DNA from 3 places in the Lysinibacillus sp. GbtcB16 genome. Region 1 is predicted to be linked to each of the others. Evidence: riboswitches for the same ligand, from Rfam matches in the RefSeq annotation. Region 1 holds a riboswitch; each other region holds the start of a gene.
The links. A riboswitch is a leader RNA that binds a small molecule or an ion and turns the genes downstream of it on or off. The one in region 1 is predicted to bind S-adenosylmethionine.

Region 1 (7,747 bases):
TGCACATCAATACCCGCCAGCTAAAAATCGTGAAACCGTACGTGCTCTTTGTGAATGGATGAAGCAACACTAGAAAATGAAATTATTAAAGCCCCTTCCTTAAATAGCTATCATCTGGAGATGAATAGGTGTTTTAAAGGACGGGGCACTTTATTATTTCATATAAGTTTCTAAGAAAAGCTGAATCGTTTCCCAATAGAGCTCGCCAGCTACGCTTTCCGCCTCGCCATGACCAGCACCTTCGACAAGTAATTTTTGCTTCGGACCATTTGCTGCCTCATATACGTTATTCAACATGGTCGAAGGGACAAAAGTATCGTTGTCTCCATGAATAAACAGCATAGGGGTTTTTGATTTTGCCACTTGATCAACAGCACTAGCTTCTCCCAGCATATAGCCTGCTTTTAGTTTAGTTACGACTGAAGAGAATTGCATAATTGGGAATGAAGGCAAGTGAAAGATTGCTTGTAATTGATAGGAAAATTCATCCCATACGGAAGAATAGCCGCAATCCTCAATGATAGCCTTTACATTTGACGGCAAATCCTCGCCTGAAGCCATCATCACAGTGGCGCCTCCCATTGAAACCCCAAATAGCACAATTTCAGCATCTTTATTCCTGTTTACAATGTCATCAATCCATGAAACAACATCCAAACGATCATGCCACCCCATGCCGATATAATCACCTTCACTTTGACCATGTCCTCTTGCATCGGGAATGAGCACATGGTAGCCCATATCATAAAATTGTTTAGCATACTTAGTCATTTGTGTACCATCACTTGAATAGCCATGGAAAATAATTGCCCATTTGTCCGTGGGCTGGCTGTTTTGGATAGCGTATGCATGCAGATTAAGAGAATCATAGGATTGAATCGCCTTCTCCTCATAATGCTTGTTAAACCATTGCTCACGATCCTCTTTCTCTTGAGCCTCACTTGAATTGCTATCAATTAAATTATGGGGGGCATCTAGAACAGCTGATTTATCAGTATCCGGATTTAATGCCAGATTATAAAAGTAGTTGCCTGCAAAAAAACCAGCACCAGTAAATAATGCCAATAATATAGTAATGATTGCTACTAGTAATTTGTATTTTCTTTTCATATGTATCTCCTATATTAGCTTCATTTATGTTTTATGGGAAAGAAAAAGAGAACGAATTATCTCGTTCCCTTTTCTTGTTCTAGTTGTTATTTTAATGGGCCACCAAGTGTAGTGATGGCTTCAGAAACGTTTGCAAATTTCTTGAAGTTTTCGTTGAATAAGCCTGCAAGTTCAGCAGCTTTTGCATCGTATGCAGCTTTATCTGCCCATGCTTCACGAGGATTTAACACTTGTGAAGGTACACCTTCAACTGCTGTTGGGATGTGTAAACCAAATACAGCATCTTGTGTCGTTTCAACATTTGTTAATTTACCATCGATAGCTGCGCGTACCATTGTACGTGTATAAGAAAGTTTCATACGGCTACCAGTACCATATTCTCCACCAGTCCAACCAGTGTTCACTAGGAATACTTGTGCGCCATGTTCGTCAATTTTTTGACCTAACATTTCTGCATAAACTGTTGCAGGAAGTGGAAGGAACGGAGAACCGAAGCATGTAGAGAATACTGGTTCTGGCTCTGTTACACCACGTTCAGTTCCAGCAAGTTTTGAAGTGAAACCACTTAAGAAGTGATACATAGCTTGCTCTTTTGTTAATTTACTGATAGGAGGTAATACGCCAAACGCATCAGCTGTTAGGAAGATGATTGTTTTTGGATGACCTGCTACAGAAGGATCAACAATGTTTTCGATGTATTGAATCGGATAAGCTACACGTGTATTTTCTGTTAATGAACCATCATCATAATCACAAATACGAGTTTCTGGATCAACAGCTACGTTTTCTAAAACAGAGCCGAAGCGGATTGCATTGTAGATTTCTGGTTCTTTCTCAGCAGAAAGGTTGATCGTTTTTGCATAGCAACCACCCTCAATATTGAATACACCATTATCAGACCAGCCGTGTTCATCGTCACCGATAAGCTTACGGTCTGGATCAGCGGATAATGTTGTTTTACCAGTACCAGATAGACCGAAGAATAATGCTACATCGCCAGCTTCACCAACGTTTGCTGAACAGTGCATAGAAAGGATACCTTGTTGTGGTAGTAAGTAATTCATAATACCGAAGATAGATTTTTTCATTTCACCAGCATATTCAGTACCACCAATTAAGATAATTTTCTTTTCAAGTGATACAATGATGAATGTTTCAGAAGCAGTACCGTCAACCGCAGGATCTGCTTTAAAGTTAGGAGCTGAGATGACAGTGAAGTCTGCAACATGCGAAGCTAATTCGTCTTTAGTTGGACGGATAAATAATTGATGAGCGAAAAGGTTGTGCCAAGCGTATTCATTAATAACTTGGATGCTTAATTGTGAATCTTTGTCAGCACCAGCAAAGCCTTTGAATACAAATAATTCATCTTGTTCTTTTAAATATTTTATTACTTTTACATACAGGTTATCGAACACTTCAGAGGAAATTGGTTGATTGACCTTACCCCAGTCAATTTGATCTTTTGTGCTTTCTTCTTCTACTGTATATTTATCTTTAGGTGAACGACCAGTGTATTTGCCAGTTTCTGCACGAACTGCGCCATCTACTGTTAACATTGCCTCACCACGAGAAGTAGCTTTTTCTGCTAATTGTGGTACTGAAAGTTGAACGTTAATGTTACCGCCGCTTAATAATTCCTTCAGTTCGTTTGCAATTTCTACTGAATTCATCGATTAAATACCATCCTTTTTTATAGTATTCCCTTGATTTAGAGGGATTTTTTCTTAATTTCAAAAATAGTATAACACAATTGGTTAAATAATCTATACTAATTAAGAAATTATTTTAGAGTTTTTATTACTTTTCAATAAACTGACAAAAAATAATGTTTTTCGAGTAGAAAACATTCAATGCTACAGTAAATTGTCTAAAATTTGAGCCACACATATGTTACCACAAGATGCTAGGTATGTTGTAGGGATTAATTTTCTTCTATTTACATCATCACCCAAGAATGAAAAGTTTTATGATGATTATTTGTTCCTTCCTTTCTATACAGTAATACATAAGAAAATATTTGACAATGTTCGACCTTTTCAGTAACATGAAAATTGAACGGATACTCTTATCCCGAGCTGGTGGAGGGTCAGGCCCTGTGAAACCCGGCAACCTGCATGAACTATTTCACGTCATGCGTTGGTGCCAACCTGATGCAAGGGAAAATCCCTTGAACGATAAGAGTGAAAGGTAGCGAAGTCATTATTCCTTTCCTCATGTATAGTAACGTGAGTAAAGGATTTTTTTATTGTTAAAAATCAATGTAAAGGTAAGTATATGTAGTTCTTTCCTTATTATAATGACGGATCTTTCGAAATCCTCGTGTTAAAAGTAGCAGTTATTTTTTCACGTAAAGTGAAATGACAACAACAGCGGCTTGAGAGTTCAATCCTTAGGAGCGGACTTGACATGGGTAATGAGTACCGTATTCAAATACTATTTGTAAGAGTAATAGGAGGAAAACTAAATGACAAACCGTCGACTGTTTACATCAGAAAGTGTAACAGAAGGACATCCAGATAAAATTTGTGACCAGATTTCGGATGCCATTTTAGATGCTATTTTAGCAGAAGATCCAAATGCACGTGTAGCGTGTGAAACAACTGTAACAACAGGATTAGTATTAGTAGCGGGAGAAATTACTACTTCTACTTATGTAGATATCAAAGGTATTGTACGTGATACGGTAGCGGAAATCGGATATACACGTGGAAAATATGGCTTTGATGCTGAAAACTTAGCGGTACTTGTAGCAATTGGTGAGCAATCTCCAGATATTGCTCAAGGTGTTGACCAAGCTTTAGAAGCACGTGAAGGTTCTATGACAGATGCAGATATTGAAGCGATTGGTGCAGGGGACCAAGGCTTAATGTTTGGCTATGCATGTAATGAAACACCTGAGTTAATGCCATTACCAATTAGCTTAGCTCATAAGTTGGCACGTCGTTTAACGGAAGTTCGTAAATCTGGTGAGCTAGCTTATTTACGTCCAGATGGTAAAACACAAGTAACAATTGAGTATGATGACAATAACGTACCTGTGCGTGTCGATACAATTGTTATTTCAACACAGCATGATGAAGAAGCAACACTTGAACAAATTCAGGCTGATCTAAAACAATTCGTGATTGCTCCTGTTGTGCCAAGCGAATTATTAGATTCAAACACAAAATACTTTATCAATCCAACTGGCCGTTTCGTCATTGGTGGGCCAAAAGGAGATGCTGGTTTAACGGGCCGTAAGATCATTGTTGATACATACGGTGGTTATGCACGACATGGTGGCGGTGCGTTCTCAGGTAAGGATGCCACAAAAGTTGACCGTTCAGCTGCCTATGCGGCACGTTATGTAGCTAAAAATATTGTAGCAGCTGGTTTAGCAGAACGCGCGGAAGTACAACTGGCGTATGCAATAGGCGTTGCACAACCTGTTTCCATTGCTGTTGATACATTTGGTACAGGAAAAGTGAAGGAAAGCGAAATCGTAGAATGGGTTCGTGAGCTATTTGATTTACGCCCAGCAGGTATTATTAAGATGCTAGATCTTCGTCGTCCAATTTATAAACAAACTGCAGCCTATGGTCACTTCGGTCGTACAGATTTAAATGTACCATGGGAACAAACTGATAAAGCTGACGCATTACGCGTAAAAGCACGTCTGTAAACTATTGTGCTAAAGTGCTGAAGTCGTTAGAAAATTATTCTAATGTATGATGAACAAAAGGGGCTTTTCTGCCCCTTTTGTTTTTTTGCAAAAATGCCTCGCCTGTATCCTTGAACAATGGTCATGGAAAGCGAGGGATTTTTTATAATGAATGAATTCTTTATAAGCTTTTATTTTTGTAGAGATTTATAATACTGACCTTTTTCTACGTATTCACGTACGATACGCTCCATATCCTTTTTATCCTCAGCGTTTAATTCTCGGACAACTTTCGCTGGACGACCTAATGCTAAGCTATTTGGAGGTATGACTTTACCAGGAGGCACGAGACTTCCGGCTCCAATAAATGCACCCTCTCCAATCTCTGCTCCGTCTAAAATAATGGAGCCCATACCGATTAAGGCATTTTTTCGAATGGTACAGCTATGTAAAGTTACTTGGTGTCCTACTGTGACCTCATCTTCAATAATGAGTGGAAACCTAGGACTTTGATGTAAGCAGCAAAGATCTTGGATACTTACCCGTTCACCAATAATGGTTGGTGAAACATCGCCACGAATTACGGTATTAAACCAAATAGTTGTTTCAGCTCCAATTGTTACGTCTCCAGTAACAGTTGCGTAATCGGCAATAAAAACAGATGGATCGATCTTTGGTGTTTTATCTTTAAATGGATAAATCATGAGAATCGCCTCTTTTCTTTCTGTAGATATAGTATTATCGTATCAAATGCGCAACTTTAAGGAAATATAAAATTAAAATGTGCTGTTATTTCGATATAATCAAATTGTAATTATTTTTTAGGAGGACTATGTGAATGTGGAAATGGGAAGCTGATGGACAAGCAAAGGCTGTGATTGCTATTCTTCATGGTGCTTATGAAAACCACCGTTGGTATGCATGGCTTATAGAAAAATTAAGAATGGAAGGCTTCCACATAGTCATGGGGGATCTACCGAATCATGGCATCAATGCAAGATTTGCGCGTGTCCATGATGAGGACTTCAAATTGTACAATAAATATACAAGAAATCTCATTGAGAATGCCTTTTCATATAATTTACCAACCTTTGTAATTGGGCATGGACTAGGCGCTACTTTAGTTCTTCATACCATGCAAAAGAAAAAGTATGAATGTGCTGGTATTATTTTGACATCACCCTGGCTACATTTGAAGCTTTTACCAGGTAAATTATCAAATGCTTTAACGAGTTTGAGTGCTTTAACAGCAAATGTTAAATTGACGCATGAGGTGACATTTGAGACATTAACGCGCAGTGTTGAGGGTAGAGAGGAAATGAAGGATGATATCCCATTTATGTCTGTTGTTTCAGTAAAATGGTATCGGGAGCTTCAACAGATGATGAAAAATTTAGTTATGCTACCTAAGCATGAATTTCCTAATATGCCTATGTTAATTATGACAGCTGAAAAAGATAAAATAACGGAAACTCGACAAATGCGCAATTGGCTTCATCAACAAGAGCTTACCGAGTTTCAATTTAAAGAATGGGCAAATTGTTATCATAATTTATTTCATGAAGTAGAGCGTGAAGAGATTTTTATGTATATTCGAGATTTTATCAATAATGCTCTTAGACGGATTGGATATATAATAAAATAGTTTTGACACCTTCCAAATAATAGGGTTCTTACTTAAATATTGTTACTTGAATATAATATTGTAATTTTCTGAAAAGTGTAATAATATAGTGACTTAAAGTAAGGTAATTCAAATTGGAGGGGTAAGATGGATGTAGTTGTTGGCAAATTGAATGACATATTATGGGGACCTTGGTTTATTTACGGTATCTTGTTGATTGGGCTTTTTTTCTCAGTCATTACAAGATTCCTGCAAGTAAGACTTATTAAAGATATGTTTGTGTTAATGTTTAAGGGGGAGAAATCAGAAAAAGGGATTTCCTCCTTTCAAGCGATGTCTATCGCACTATCAGGACGTGTAGGTACAGGGAATATTGCCGGTACTGCAACAGCTATTGGGATGGGTGGACCTGGTGCTGTCTTTTGGATGTGGGCAATTGCTTTTATTGGTGCGGCAACCGCATATGTAGAGTCAACATTAGCACAAATCTATAAAGAAGAGAAAGATACTGAATATCGTGGTGGACCGGCCTATTACATAGAAAAAGGAATGGGTCAAAAATGGTTTGCAGTGATTTTCGCTGTAGCTGCTTTGATTGCTATGTTAATACTTATGCCAGGTGTGCAATCGAATGCCATTGCGGGGGCTGTTGAAAACGCTTTCGGTATTGAAACTTGGATTACAGGACTAATTATTGTCGTTTTACTTGGTGCTATCATTATTGGGGGCGTTAAATCGATTGCCAACGCTGCACAGGTAATTGTACCGTTCATGGCGATAGCCTATATTATTATGGCTATTATTATTATCGCTATGAATATTTCAGAGGTACCATCTGTCTTCGCTTTAATTTTCTCAAGTGCATTTGGCGCACAAGAAATATTTGGAGGTATTATTGGCTCCGCAATTGCTTGGGGTGTGAAACGAGGAATCTATTCAAATGAGGCTGGTCAAGGGACTGGGGCGCATCCTGCTGCCGCAGCAGAAGTATCCCACCCTGCTAAACAAGGGATTGTCCAAGCAGCGTCAGTATACATTGATACCTTATTAATTTGTTCAGCTACAGCCTTTATGATTTTATTTACGGGTATGTATAATGTACAAGATGAAAAAGCAGCCGAAGGAACAGATCCATTTATCCATGTTGGGGAATTCAATAAAGGCGGCTTAACGGGTGATGAGCAAATGACATTTGCTAAGAGTATTCAGGAAGGTGCTGCGTATACGCAATATGCAGTTGAATCATCCTTACCTGGACTTGGTGCACCATTTGTAGCTATCGCACTATTCTTCTTTGCCTTTACAACGATTATGGCGTATTACTATATCGCTGAAACAAATGTGGCGTATTTATTTAGAGGTAGTACCGA
Region 2 (7,747 bases), on a different contig from region 1:
ATTATCCTATCGATGTGGGAAGATATGTACGATGCCTTACGCGAGGATATCGAAGGGGTATCACAGCATGTGAAGGTGCATGGCATTACCTTATATGTCGGGGAACATCTGGCATCTATCGATCAGCACAGAGCCACACACTATACGAGAAAGACTTCTACACCCCACTGGTTTATTTTATCGGTTGATGGACAAGAAATGATTTATGGTCACTCGCCGTCGAATCAAGAAACCGCTTTTATAACGAATGATCCTGTGCATATATATTTATTAGAGGATTATGTTTGGCATGATGTTCTTATCAATCGACTAGTGAAGCGTGATGATAAAGAGCTTGAGGACTGGATTGCTAAAGAGCGTAAAGCATTTTTTTTAGAGTAGCTATAAGGGAAGGGGAGCATCTTGGAAAAATGGATGTTGCCAGTATTGTTTTATGTCTTATGGATTGGTGGATGTGATTCTGCACCGCTGCCAGTTCCACCTAAGATTCAGGAGCTAACCATCGTTCCTGACCATATCCAACAGCATATTATAGCTAAAGACAGAATTCAATTATTGTATGAAGATGACGTGACGTACTATCTTGTCATGTTTTCGAAAGGAAATGTGCTAGCAAGTGTGGCAGCAAATGAAGATCGGTTAGTCATTCATTTCAAGGAAGGAAGCGAGCAAAAGAAAGAAGCTCAACCGTATGTCTATGCTATCAACAAAAGCCCAGAGCTGACAATTATTGAACTATATATTAACGGAAAAAGCATGCCGATAGATCGCATGACTAGGATGTAATAAAAAACCGAAATCCCTAAAAAAAGAGATTTCGGTTTTTGTTGATATTAATAAAATACTTTATCTACATTGTATTTGGAGCGGAACGTATTAATCGCATACGTTTCATAAATTTCACGTTCCATAGGATCTTCTACTTCATAGACTTCAATTTTGAAGACCTCGTCACGATAGTTTTTCATCGGAGATACATTGTCTTCAAAATGTTTTTTAATGCGTTGGCGAATTTTACGTGCTTTACCGACAAATAATAGCTCATTCTTTTCATTATAAAATAAGAAAATGCCGCCTTTATCACGAGTGATTTTGTGGAAGTCGATGAAACCAAAGTATGGTGTAATTGGGACATCACCTGGTTTTACATCTTGTTCGCGTTGGCGAATGACTACATCTGGTTTTGGAAATTCAATATTAATCAAAGTATTCACGTTCCTCTCTATTACTAAAGATATATGGTAACATAATAGCGGCATGTTTACCATAAAATTTCATGTAGAATAACCATATACAGCAAGCTTAGTGTTTATCAAATGATGGGAGAACATGCATAGGAATAACAAAATATTCTATGAATTATTGATATTCTAACTAGTCCATGTTACAATTCAAGATAATTAAATAATCTTATCAAGAGAAGCAGAGGGATTTGGCCCGATGACGCTTCAGCAACCTCTAACAAATGTTAGAAAGGTGCTAATTCCAGCAAAGGTTTTTCCTTTGAGAGATAAGAGTGAACGTGAAAAAAATCCTTCTCATTCTATCTCATATGGAATGTGGAGGATTTTTTAATTTTTTCGAAAAAGGAGCAAAAAAGAGAGGGGAACGTAAGATGCCAATTAATATTCCGAAAAATTTACCTGCTGGAGAACATTTACGTGAGGAAAAAATCTTCGTGATGGAAGAGGACCGTGCGAGAACACAGCAAATACGTCCATTAAATATATTAATCTTAAATTTGATGCCCGAAAAAGAAAAAACGGAGCTACAATTACTACGATTACTAGGAAATACGCCATTACAAGTGAATATTACTTTTTTAAACACGGCTACTCATGAATCTAAAAATGTCAGTAAATCTCATTTGCAATTATTCTACACAACGTTTAACCAAATTCGTCATCGACGCTATGATGGTATGATTATTACGGGTGCGCCTGTAGAAAAAATGCCGTTTGAAGAGGTTAACTATTGGCAGGAAATTGCTGAAATTATGGATTGGTCTAAAAAGAATGTGACATCCGTGCTACATATATGTTGGGGGGCACAGGCTGCGCTATATCATCATTATGGGATTGGAAAGGTCGAGCTTTCTGCTAAATGCTCCGGGGTTTATTCTCATGTGATTACTGATTTAACAGTAGATTTAGTACGAGGCTTTAGTGATTTATTTACTGCCCCTCATTCTCGCTATACATCTGTCTCGATTGACGAGGTTCGCAATCATCAAGAGTTACGATTATTATCCTATTCAGAGGATGCGGGTGTGTTTATCGTGCAATCTAAAGATAATAAAAACATTATGATTACTGGACATTTAGAATATGATGCGACAACATTAGCCGATGAATACAGTCGCGATGTTGCCAAGGGTATCAATATAGACGTTCCAGTAAACTACTTCCCAAATGATGATCCAGCAAAGGCACCGATGAATACATGGCGTGCCCATACGCATTTATTGTTCTCCAACTGGTTGAACTACTACGTATACCAAGAGACACCATATGAATGGGATTTTGTGGACGAAATTGAATATCATATTTAAATAACACTGAAAAAGTCTAATTTCTTCGCTAAGCAGCTTGAAGGAATTAGACTTTGTTATTCTAGATTTTTCTTGTCAGAACTCGTTTTATCCGGTGTCGCCTGATCATCCTGTTTGGATGTAGCGTTGCCAGCTTCAGACTGAATCACTTGGCTGGAATTCGACGTAGCAGATTTATCTTGATTGTCTTGAGTAGAAACTGGATTATCTATTTTTTCTTGATTATCCTGATTGTCTTGAGTGCTATCTGTATTAGCATCGTTAGTCTGATTCTCCTGATTGGAATTCATAGTAGCAGGTTTCGTCTGATTCACTTGATTAGAAACCGCATTACTCGCATCAGTCATTAGCCCCTCATTAGAATCCGCATGACCCATTTCAGTTGAATTACCTAGTGATTTTCGGTTACGAATAACAGCTACAATGAGGAGAAGTATGGGTAATAATATGGTGCAAACAAATGCATAAATTGGCCAAATCTCATCATTATAAATGTTGGAATGGACGATGTCTGGGTGAACAATTTGCGAAAGTCCGACCATAATAATACCCATTGGTAGGATTAGTGGGCGGTGATCCTTCAATTTCATAATTTGTGCAATTCCAACAACAGTTGTATAGAAGTACATAAACGTTCGAATAAAAATGGATACAATCCACATAAAAGCCATGATTATTTCAATACGCTGTAAAAAATTTCCGATAGAGATTCTTTGTGCTAGGGCATAGCTAGGGAAAGTTCGCGAAGCCGTGTTGGCTGGCCCTAATACTAAAATGGATAGAATAATTAATGTTACTAGTACAAATCCACCGAGAAGCATGCCTATGAAAAATCCTTTTTTTGAGGATTGCTGGACATTGACACTCGCAGGGTAAATCATTAATAACATAACTAACGAAAAAGAAAAGACACTTATAAAGCGGATGATACTATATAAGATGGATGTTTTGGATGCTTCCATAATTGGTTGTATATTTTCAAATTTAATTTGTGGGGTGATACTGACAACAAAGAAAATAAAAATTAAGACAAACATAGGGAAAAGTATTTCTGCTGAACGAGCAAAGTTTTCTATCCCTAAATAGGTAGCATACATAATTATAATAATAAACAACAAGGCAAATGCCATAGTAGGCGTCTCCGGCATTACCTCTGTTTTCATAAAAGCACCAATAAAATACAGTAATTCTCCTCCCGCAAATAGGGTAAGAGAAAGGAAGCACACCACTGTGATTTTTCCAAAAAAGCGCCCGAGAAGCTTTTCATTTGCTTCAATAAAATTCAGTGTCGGTGTTTGGTCGCCTAACGTCACAAATAATTTCACAACAAGCAAACTAAGGACAACACCAATACTTGCAGCAATCCACGCATCTTGCTTACTAGAGCTTGCAATACTTGAAGGGATGATTAAGATGGCAGTACCGATAGAAAGGAGGAATGTGATAATTGTAAATTGTCTTGAACTAATTACTTCTTTTTCCATATAATTGTCCTCCATTTCATGTCGATGTGTCTACTATTTTGTGAGTGAAACGATAAAATCTTTAATTGGTGTAAAAATAAAGGTTATAAAATCTAGAGGACTCGGGATATTTATTTTGAGAGCAATGCCCATATTAAGCGCTGTTCCAATTAGTAATAGGATTGAAAAAACAAGAATGGTTTTGGTCTCTTGTTGTTTTTTGAGTTTCGGGATATATAGTAACGCAATAATGATTGAAATGATTAAGATGGCTATTGCTAGTACCAAACCACTATCCCTCCTTTGGCTTTTTTAATAATGAGTTTTGCATTGTTCCTAAACCTTGTGTTGTCACTTTTACATGTACATGGATTGGTAGATCAGGATAGATGGTTGACCAATCCTTTTTGATTTTTTTCCATTGTTTTGCATCTGCACGATGGAGGGCTTCACCATAGCCTAAGACATCCACTTGGTATTGTTGCTGTATTTTCTCTAATGTTTTTTCAATACGTTCATCGATGCCCTGCGCTGTTTTTTTATTGATATAATCCACCATTTTATTTTTCGTTAGATTGATATCACATTCGACCTCTCCTACATTTTGTTCCACATTTATTTGGACATCAATTTGCGGTTTCCCATTTTTAAATGACCCCTTTACTTTTGTGGAGGAGTTCGTAATCTCAGTCGAGAGTGTACCTTGCTTTGGACAGGTGACGATTTCGATCGTACTTTGTATTTTGTCACTAAGGAAACTAATGCTTTTACTTTCACCCTCTGAAAGTAAACCAATGTATCGATCACCTTTAAAGACGGCCAATCCTGCATATTTTAAAAATACAGGTGTTTTAACACGTTGGACGTTTGTTTGATCGGCCCCTAACCGTTTATCCCCATGAACTTCAATCGCAGAAATCAAAGCCCCATTATCCTTTTCACTGAGCCTTGTGACCAATTCATCTATATTAATAGCAATCGTAGAGCCCCAAACTTTTTCAGAAACTTTGAGAGAGTTTAAAATTTTATTAGCAGGCACTTTTTCGATAGGTGTAAGCACATTTAACACTTCTTTAGCTGTAGCTTCATAAGACATAATGATATCGAAATCCTTTCTAAACTCATGGTCTCGTGAAATTAAATCTAATGAGTCACTGATTCCCTCTTTAGCGAGGTCTTCACCTAAAACGACTATCTGTAGATGGGCAAAATATGGCTTCCGTGCAGCAATGGTCGCCATTTTGCGGATGGCCTCAAAAATTGTTTCCCCTCTAGAATGGTAGCTAATAACAGGGGAGCGCTGAGTGGAAGCTTGTCGCATGGAAACCTCACTAGGATCAACTATTTGAACGGTAATCTCATACTCATCATCTACTTTGTCTATACCAAGCGCTACAACAATGGCTAATTCATTTAATTCACGCTTACTCCAGCAACCACTTAACAGTAAAGTGAGGATGCATAGTAAGCAAATTGCTTTTACTTTTGCCATATTTCATTCCTCATTTGTTCAGTAGTTTTATTTCCGACCTGTTCTAGGGACATATTTATGCCCTCTAACAATATTTTTCTGATTCACTAAACGTGGACGTGTTAATAAACGTCTACGAGGGAGCAATAAAAATGCATCTTTTTGATCCTGTAAAATTAAAGGAGCAAACGGGCTTAAATACGGTACACCAAATGAACGAATGCTGCATAAATGAAGAATAATGATAATAATGCCAAACATAACTCCAAAAAGACCAAACATAGCTGCTAAAATCATTAATGGAAAGCGCAGTACACGAATCGTATTGGACAAACCATAAGCAGGGAATAAAAAACTACAAATGGCCGTTAATGCCACTATAATAACCATAACAGCCGAGACAACACCGGCATCTACCGCTGCCTGGCCAATTACCAGCGTACCTACGATGGACACTGCTGGACCGATTGTCCGCGGCATTCGAAGCCCTGCCTCTCGAAGTATCTCAAAGGCAAGCTCCATAATAAGTGCTTCCACTACAGCAGGGAAGGGTACACCTTCTCGTTGTGAGGCGATACTAATTAGCATGGCCGTCGGTAGCATTTCTTGATGAAAAGTCGTAATCGCAACATAGAGGGATGGTGCTACCAATGCCAAACTAATACCAAAGAAACGTAAAATACGAATGAGGGAACTAATCATCCAATGTTGATAGTAGTCTTCAGCAGATTGCAAAAAAGAAGTAAATAATGCAGGCACCACTAATACAAAGGGGGTACCATCTACTAGAATCGCCACTTTACCATCTAATAATTCACCAGCAATAACATCTGGCCGTTCTGAGTTGTAAATGGTTGGAAACATGGTATTTTTAGAATCTTGAATAAAATCCTCAATATATCCACTTTCTAAAATGCCATCGATATTAATGCGATCTAACCGCGCTAACACCTCCGCAACAATTTTGTCACTGGCGATACCATGTATATACATTACGGCAACATCTGTTTGTGTCACTTCACCTATGACACGGGACTTTATCCAAAGATTTGGACTTTTTATTTTGCGCCGAATGAGCGCGGTATTCGTTCGCAATGTTTCAGTAAAGGACTCTCGAGGCCCCCTAATGACGGATTCCGTTGAAGGCTCTGTAACAGCTCTATCTTTTGCGCTTTTCGTGCTTGTTACGATGCCTTCCGCAAAGCCATCTAATAAAATGACGGTTTCACCATTCAATATGGCATGATAAAGAGGGGTAAAATGCTCGATATTCATCACATCACCGACAGTTAAATAAGAACTTCGCACATATTGATTGATAGTTGTAATTTCAATTTCTTGTTCTTCCTCAATATTCGCCATTAATTTATCAATGACAGAATCCGAAATCATCGTTTTATCAGATAAGCCGTCAATCGAAATAATGGCGAGCCGATGGAGTTCATCTTCACCAATCGTTATTTCTCGAATAATAATGTCATTGCTATGACCGAGAGTGTTTTGAATGACCTTTATATTTTTGGCAAGGGAAGTATTTAGTAAATCGTCCGTTGTAAGGGATGGGGAGGGATTGATCTTGTTTGATATGGACATGCGTTTTCCTCCTCAAATGGATGTTCATTATTTATAGAATGGACAACTTTGTGCGGAGATAAACGAAAAAAGGAATGAAATTCTAGCTACTATTTTTCAAATAAAAAAACAGTATTTCCTTTCAGATACTGAAAGGAAAATACTGCTTTATGTACGATACTCGTATTGTAATTCATCTAAACTAGCATCCACGTCTACATGTAGATTGTGATCGTTAAAGAACCATAAATCTTTTTCATCGATGTAATAGGTTACGCCATCAATGACTGCTTCTGCTCCAATGGCAATGGGTTCTTCTCGCGTCATGCCTAGTGAAAAGCCTTCGTGAAAAGGACTTGAACCACCATAGCGTGCGTAAAAGCGAATCGTATCGCCTGGTTCTACTTCCATCTCATGTTTGAACCATTTTAGGGCTTCATCTGTCAGTGCAATTTTCATAGCGAATGCTCCTCTCTTCTTACAGCCACTTTACCTTTGGCTCGGTGCCATTTTTAATACGTGCAATATTGGCACGATGACGATAAATAATAAAGGTAAATAAAAAGGCTACCAAGATGCTTAATGCAAAGTCACCTGTAACAAAATAATAAACGATTGAATAGATAAGTGCTACTAAAGCGGCTATCATAGATGTTAAGCTGACGATTTTTGTGATTTTCAATGTCACAA
Region 3 (7,747 bases), on a different contig from region 1:
GACTCTGTTACATCGTATAATGGTGAGAAGTTGTTTTCTTCTTCCAACACAGCTAGTACTTGTTCAGCTAAGGCTACTCCACCTTTACCGCCCTCTTCCCAGACATTTGTTCGGGCAATACGTACATGATTTTCTTGGCACCAGTTTAGAACGGCCTCTAGCTCTGCCTCTGTGTCTGTAATGAAACGATTTAATGCAATAATCGGTTCAACACCAAATGTACGTACCGTATCGACGTGTTTAGCTAAATTTTCAATCCCTTGGAGCAGGGCTTCCACATTTTCACCGACAAGTGATGTTTTTGGAACACCACCATGCATTTTTAGTGCACGAATCGTTGCTACGATCACAACGGCACTTGGCTTAAAGCCTGCTTTACGAGCTTTAATGTTCATGAACTTTTCAGCACCTAAATCAGAGCCGAAGCCCGCTTCTGTCACCACAATATCAGCTAGCTTACGAGCAGTTTGTGTCGCCATAATGGAATTACAGCCATGGGCAATATTAGCAAATGGACCCCCATGTATAATAGCTGGTGTCCCTTCTAATGTTTGTACTAAGTTTGGCTTAAAGGCATCCTTCAATAATAATGTTAAGGCACCCTCTACCTGTAAATCACGCACAAAAACAGGCTCGCGCTCAAATGTGTAGCCAATTACAATGCTAGCGATGCGCTCGCGTAAATCCTCAATGCTTGTTGCTAAACAGAACACTGCCATAATTTCGGAGGCAACCGTAATATCAAAGCCGTCTTCACGTGGCATGCCTTGAACAGGCCCTCCTAATCCTACAATCACTTTCCGTAATGAACGATCATTCAAGTCCATCACACGTTTCCAAATAATACGTCGTGGATCAATGTTTAAGACATTCCCTTGGTGGATATGATTATCAATAAAAGCTGATAAAGCATTATTGGCTGTTGTTATCGCATGAAGGTCACCAGTGAAGTGTAAGTTAATATCCTCCATTGGTACTACCTGTGCATAGCCTCCGCCTGTTGCGCCACCTTTTACGCCCATTACTGGACCAAGAGATGGTTCACGTAAAGCTACCATCACTTTCTTATTTAATTGATGAAGGGCATCAGCTAGTCCTACAGTCACAGTCGACTTCCCTTCACCTGCTGGGGTTGGACTAATAGCTGACACTAATACAACCTTTGCGTCCTCACCTTGAGCTGTAATTTTTAATGGGTCAATCTTCGCTTTGTAGCGGCCATACTGCTCAAGCGCATCCTCTGGAATACCTGCAGCATTGGCAATTTCCGTAATAGGTTTGATCACTGCTTGACTCGCGATTTCTAAATCTGTTAATGGTTGATTTTTCGTTGTCATTTGGCATCCTACTTTCTATGTTGTTCATTTCCATTATAGTCTTAATTGTGAAAAAAAAGAAAGTCAGATATGCTAGCATTCCGACAATCAATTGACATTTTTGTTCAATTCATGTATGTTCTAAGAGAAAATGCAATTTTTTCACATTTTCTCATTGATAGCACGACTTCTTTAACTTTATTTTACTTTCAAGCGCATTGGAGGCGAATGCTTATGCAACATGGGATCGTAAAGTGGTTCAATAATGAAAAGGGTTATGGCTTTATTGAATGTGATGATGGAGAAGATGTATTTGTACATTTTACGGGCATCCAGGAGGAAGGCTTCCGTACACTTGAAGAAGGTCAAAAGGTTTCATTTGATGTTGTGGAAGGCAATCGCGGCCCGCAAGCATCAAATGTTGTAAAATTATAAGCTAGGATATAGTAAGTGGATGAAGTATTTGAAAATGGCTCAATCCACTTTTTGCATGTTTGCACATAAAAATCCACTTCAACGATTGAAGTGGATTTTTAATTTATCTATTAATCCAATAAAAAGCACCTGGACACACTAATGTTTCCTTTGTTCGGTGTGGATCCTTCAATGTAACACCGATTGGCCCTTCTTTTAAATGACCGAGCGTCATGCTAGATGCTGAGGCTTCCTCATAAAAATCCAAGCGCATATTCGGTAGCTGTAGAGACATAAACTGCTCATGCTGCTCAAACTCGGGTAGTTGCAATACCTTCTGCCAAAGCTGCACCGTTTCCATCACATCCTTGACAAAAAACTGAATGGATTCCATTGTAATGGCTTGTTTTTCATCAATCGCGCCACTAGCCTTTAATTGAGACAAACGCTCCTCATCTCCATCTGCCCATTCAATTAAGAATGGAAAATCCACTGAAAGGCCGGGTCTGCCAAAATGCAATAGCTTCCATTCGATTATCGTGCCGTCCGGTCTTGTGCGGCTACAAGCATCGGGACCATATACTTCATAGCCCAATGCACGCAATCGTTGACCCTCGTCTTCAATATTTTTGGTGCGTAAGGCAATTCGTGAAAATCCTTGGCGCTCATGATCACGTTTAAACGTATAATGTAGGGAATATGGGTACAGGGCTGCTTGCTCAAATAAATCACGATCATAAATAGCGATTTGTTCAATATAGCTTAAGCCAAAATAACTTAGTGTATTGTAAGTCCCCCACATTGTGTGTTGACCACCGTTCACTGTATGGACATTTCGTTTATTGAAGAAAACCTTTATATTTTCCGGTGATTCTACTTGATGTACCAGATGATCAAAATATAAAGTCATGGCAATTCCCCTTTCTTTCCCCCATTAGCTTTACCTGGATGTGTAATTGATTTAATATTTACTTAAGAAAAGGAGTTACTATATGGTATGAAAAAAAGTGCAATTTACCTACTAACTCCGTTAACTAATTTATTACTAACTATAAAGAGGTGATTTGAATGACAGATCATGTTGCTGCTTTTAAATTGGCATTAGGTAACTATCCTACAGGTGTAACAGTTGTTACAGCATGTCATGAAACGAATCCAATTGGCTTAACCGTCAATTCTTTTGCATCTGTTTCCATTGACCCACTACTTATTTTATGGTCACTTGATAAAAAATCTCAGCTTCATCCTTACTTTATGAGTGCGGAAAAATTCGCTGTCAATATTTTAGCAAGTGATCAAGAGCAATTATGTACATTATTTGCAAGTAAAGTCCCAGATCGCTTTGCTCAAGCAAAATGGTCCACTTCTTCTTTAGGACTACCGATTTTACATGATACAGCAGCTATTTTACAATGTAAATCCTTTCAGCAAATAGATGCAGGTGATCATACTATTTTTATTGGGCAAGTGCTAGATATTACAAACTCTCAAAAGGAGCCGCTTCTCTATCATCGCCGTCATATCGGTCAGATTCCAAAAAGCTTCTATAGCTAATTGCCATAAAAAAAGGGCCACTTGTAAGCAACGGAAACCATGCTTATTGGTGGCCTTTCCACATCGTTCAACTGAAATGATCCTTTATTTCTTCTGAGGAAATCTCTGCTTTTCAAGCCTATTAATTTGAACAATCACACCATCCTGAATCGTAATATGCACTTCACCAAATTCAAGATTTTGAATGGCCTTTGCAATAGCCTCTAATTTCTTATCTTCTACCTTTGCCGACTGAGCCATACGATACACCCCTTCTTTTTCGTCCTTGTTGTACAAAAGAGGCCAATGCATCAAACTGATTGATAGCCCCTCCTATCTCTCAGATACATCTGTTGGAATTGGCACCTATGTTTCGGTTGCCGAGGCTTCATTGGGTCAAGTCCCTCCACCTATCTTGATAAGAGTACTGCGTTTCTTGAAAATAATTCTATAATTCTGTTATAAGATTGTCAATACAAAATATTAGAAAACCTAGCTGAATACTTTGTAATGATTATTTTAGATTAGAAAACTATCTATATCTAAAGTATTTTATGCCTAATCAACGAAAAATAGATGGCAATCCATTAATTTATTACGAACTCCATTTCCTCATCAAGAATTCAAGGGGACCTCGACGATGTTTAGCTCTCCACCAGACAGAAACAAGCACACATCCTACAAAGTAACAGCAGGCATATAGCATGGAAAAAGCAAGCGTCTGATTCTCCAACTTTTGGCAAACAATTAATATTCCAATCCCAATAAAAACATGGCCGACATAATGCGTTAAAGACAATTGTCCCGTAAAGATCAAAGCTTCAATTACTTTATTTTTACATGTCTCAACAAGATAGATGGAGCCCACGATAAGGACAATTGCCGACGCCGAATTAGATAGTACATACATCATATTCGGTGGAATCGGTCCCGTATCAAATAAATATAATGCACTCTCTACATCTAAGAAATGGATCGTTGTCATCTTAATAAATAGCGTTGAAAAAGTCTCCGTCATTATGACTAGCAATAAGCCCATCACCCATAAGATTTTTCGTAATGAGCGATTAGTTAAATCTAATGAGCCGATTACCATGCCAATTAGAAAGAAACAAATCCAGGGAAATAGTGGGTGATAGCCATTAAACAACAAATTTCTTATAAATCCTGCCGGTGTCCAAAAATCAAGATACTCAAGTAATACATATGTTGGGTGCCACCCAGCAAGGTAATTAAATTGAATATGGAGCCATTGTGAAAGGATGAGGATGACACCGATTATGAACATCATCATTTTCTTGGATTGGGCAATCAAACATGCGGCAACAAACATATACACGCCATAATAATGTAAGATATCTCCTGTCCAGCCGACCGTATATAGGACTATCCCTATCACGAATAACAAAAGCGACCTCTTCCACAAAGTAAGTCGATTCTTGCGAAGAAGTATTGGGTCCTTAGTCTCTCTAGCCTGACGAGTCATTAAAGCTGTTCCTATTCCTGCTAGCATGACAAATACGGCCGAGGCACGCCCCTCAAATAGATTTTGTAAGGCCACCAACCATGTTGAACCATTCTTTGTAGAACCCGTTATGACTCCAAAATTGACAATGAACATACCAAACATGGCGAGAGCTCTTGCAAAATCAAGGCCTTCAATGCGCCGATCATCAACTCTTTTTGCCATCTCCGCCTCCTTGGATAACGCTATGCACAGCCTCCTTCCAAATAGCTCTGTAGTTCAATTGGTTACCTGTTAACATGAAATTACCGATATTATCATAGACCAAGGCTAGCATCTGTGCCTTTGCTTCTATATTGGGAGTATCCTCTAGAACCCCTAACCGCACGCCATATTGTAGAACCTCAACAAAGCTTGTTAAAAAGCTGGTTTCTAGCTCTACTAATTGTTTCTTATAGCTTTCATCGCGAGCTGCTAATAGTATATATTGGTTAAATATTTTATTAAAATAAGGATCCTTGCCCTGCGCCTCAATAGACTTATAGCCCAACTCTAGTAATTTTTCCTTGAAATTAACGCGAGAAAGTTCTTTATAATCCACTGCGACATCCTGTTGAATTACTTTATACAGTTCATCAAATAAGTAAGTGATTAATTGATCCTTTGATTGAAAATAATAATAAATGGCTGGTTTCGATATACCGACCTCTGCAGCAATCATGGCTAAACTTGTTTTTTCAAACCCTTTTTCTGCAAACATCACATAAGCGACTTCTATAATCTTTTGAAAAGTTTGTTCCTTATTCCCCATCATCATTCTCCTTTTTTACCTACCGTTAAGTAAATATTAAATGATACACCTCTTTTAAACAAGAAAAAACTGTGTAGAAATATTTCTCTACACAGTTCATATTTATAGATGTTGTAAATATATCATTAAAGCTTCGGCTGTTTTTTGCTTGCCCATTACTTTCATAGGCTGTCCATCAGCAGGTACAATCCAATGGGGCTCGTCCCCGTCATATAAAGATTGAGAGCTATTGGCTACCATCAATTGAGCATGAGCTGTTTCCATTCGCAGTCTTGCACGTGCTAATAAAAACTCCTCATCATCGGTCGCTTCTAGCTTAAACCCTACTAACGTCACATTCGGTTGCCAGCCCTTAATTTGCCCTAAGACTTTTGGCGCCTTTTTAAAATGAATAATAGGTGGCTCATCTGAAGGCATTTTCCCCGCTCCCTCCATCAAGTTGCCTGATTGATCATATACTTTATCAATGACCCAATCGGAGCCAGCCGCAGCCATAATAACGATATCAACACGCTCTTGTTGGACAGCATGACGAACCTTTTCTCCTAAATCCTCAATACCTTCAAATTTAATCAATTTCATTTGATCGTGATTCACTGGAAGCTGTGCAAAATAACCATGCATATATACTACATTAGCACCAGCAGCGAGTGCCGCCTCCGCTAAATAACAGCCCATTGTCCCTTTTGATAAATTCGTATGCCCTCGTACACGATCCCATTTTTCAAGTGTTCCCCCACTTGTAATGAGTACGGTTTTACCTTGTAATGTCCCCATCCACTCACCTATTTTCTAAAATATATACACCTACTATTTTACCGTAATGCAAGGATAGGCTTCAATAGATTCCATCATAGTGCATTTTTTTGTTCCATCAGCCATGCACTTAAAATTTCCGCAAATTTCTTCGTTACAGGTGATGCATTATGCTTCATCGCAATTCCAATCGTACGGTAGGCACCTTGCTTCAGAGGAATCGCTCTTAAGGTAGGCGGCAAAGTCTGAATGACCAATTGGGGTAAAATACTAATCCCAAGTTGATGAGAAATCATAGAAACAATGCCGACCTCCTCTGAAAGCTCAAAGCGAATATTGGGCTTCACATGATATTGTTCCAACAAAACTTTGACATCATTGGTCCCTTTATAGGAAGTCATAATAAAAGGCATATCTTCTAAATCAACAATATCGATCTCAGACTTATTAAATAGTGGACTTTGATCTGAAACGATACATAATAAAGGGTCCTGCTGTAATTCCGTATATTGATATTGCTCAGATTTTTGACCATTTAAAAATCCAGCCTCTATTTCCCCACTGAGTAGCCATTGTTCAATTTCATAATAATCACCCTCGCGTAATTCCACCTGTATTCCAGGAAACTGATTATCCATAATCCTAATAATTTCTGGCATCCAATTGGAAGATATACTTGAAATAACGCCAATACGCACATTTCCTCTTGTTACTCCATGAATATGTGCTGCCTCTTGTTGCAATAATTCCTGTGCGTCTAAAACCTGACGCATCGCCCTTAGCATGGTTTGCCCCTCACTTGTCAGTGTGACACCCACTCTACTTCGATGTATGAGCGCAAATCCAAATTCTTTTTCTAAACTTGACACGGCGTGACTGACAGCAGACTGAGTTAGACCTAGTGCATCTGCTGCTTTTGTAAAGCTTGCTACCTCTGCTACCTTTGTTAAAATCTCATATTTCACTAAGCTCATCAGCAATACCTCTACATACATGAATTTTTTTAATCCTAATCATTATAAACATTCGTTTTACTAATCTCAACACAAGATATATAGTAATTTTTAGTATAAAAACTGTTTTAGTACACAGATGGTAGGTGAACATAATGAGTATCCAAGGAAAAGCAAATGTATTGATGGTTATTGTCACAATGTTTTGGGGACTATCTTATACCTTTATGGTCATGGGGCTTGAAACATTGGCTGTTTATAATGTGGTGGCATTGCGTTGTATCATCGCATTTTTAGTAGCAGGGCTTATTTTTTATAAACGGATGATTAAGGTAAATGGTAAGACTTTAAAATATGCAGCTATCCAAGGATTTTTATTATTCATTGTGTTCGCATTAAGCTTATTTGGCTTACAGTCCACTTCAGTTTCAAATGCAGGCTTTATTTTAAGTCTAACGGTTGTATTAGTGCCGATTTTCAGTAGCTTTATTGATAAAAA

Region 2: linked by a shared signal. The riboswitch ahead of metA (homoserine O-acetyltransferase MetA) and the one ahead of metK (methionine adenosyltransferase) in region 1 are both predicted to bind S-adenosylmethionine.
Region 3: linked by a shared signal. The riboswitch ahead of KVT27_RS05210 (YezD family protein) and the one ahead of metK (methionine adenosyltransferase) in region 1 are both predicted to bind S-adenosylmethionine.

Annotation. Positions count from the first base shown of each region.
Region 1 covers NZ_JAGXJV010000002.1:34,619-42,365, forward strand. The annotation lists gene KVT27_RS12130 (alpha/beta hydrolase family protein) at 1-73, shown strand, start outside; gene KVT27_RS12135 (alpha/beta hydrolase) at 154-1,110, opposite strand; gene pckA (phosphoenolpyruvate carboxykinase (ATP)) at 1,197-2,783, opposite strand; SAM riboswitch class I at 3,176-3,294, shown strand; gene metK (methionine adenosyltransferase) at 3,578-4,774, shown strand; gene KVT27_RS12150 (gamma carbonic anhydrase) at 4,945-5,457, opposite strand; gene KVT27_RS12155 (alpha/beta hydrolase) at 5,592-6,398, shown strand; gene KVT27_RS12160 (alanine/glycine:cation symporter family protein) at 6,525-7,747, shown strand, end outside.
Region 2 covers NZ_JAGXJV010000001.1:1,845,026-1,852,772, reverse strand. The annotation lists gene KVT27_RS09275 (TrmB family transcriptional regulator) at 1-381, shown strand, start outside; gene KVT27_RS09270 (hypothetical protein) at 403-786, shown strand; gene KVT27_RS09265 (nucleotide excision repair endonuclease) at 834-1,205, opposite strand; SAM riboswitch class I at 1,408-1,517, shown strand; gene metA (homoserine O-acetyltransferase MetA) at 1,616-2,551, shown strand; gene KVT27_RS09255 (GerAB/ArcD/ProY family transporter) at 2,608-4,035, opposite strand; gene KVT27_RS09250 (hypothetical protein) at 4,069-4,302, opposite strand; gene KVT27_RS09245 (Ger(x)C family spore germination protein) at 4,307-5,506, opposite strand; gene KVT27_RS09240 (spore germination protein) at 5,534-7,078, opposite strand; gene KVT27_RS09235 (HesB/YadR/YfhF family protein) at 7,226-7,516, opposite strand; gene plsY (glycerol-3-phosphate 1-O-acyltransferase PlsY) at 7,536-7,747, opposite strand, start outside.
Region 3 covers NZ_JAGXJV010000001.1:1,076,123-1,083,869, reverse strand. The annotation lists gene KVT27_RS05230 (formate--tetrahydrofolate ligase) at 1-1,337, opposite strand, end outside; gene KVT27_RS05225 (cold-shock protein) at 1,551-1,751, shown strand; gene KVT27_RS05220 (VOC family protein) at 1,855-2,640, opposite strand; gene KVT27_RS05215 (flavin reductase family protein) at 2,799-3,284, shown strand; gene KVT27_RS05210 (YezD family protein) at 3,369-3,524, opposite strand; SAM riboswitch class I at 3,594-3,688, opposite strand; gene KVT27_RS05205 (DUF418 domain-containing protein) at 3,859-4,953, opposite strand; gene KVT27_RS05200 (TetR/AcrR family transcriptional regulator) at 4,937-5,539, opposite strand; gene KVT27_RS05195 (phosphopantothenoylcysteine decarboxylase domain-containing protein) at 5,642-6,316, opposite strand; gene KVT27_RS05190 (LysR family transcriptional regulator) at 6,391-7,269, opposite strand; gene KVT27_RS05185 (DMT family transporter) at 7,404-7,747, shown strand, end outside.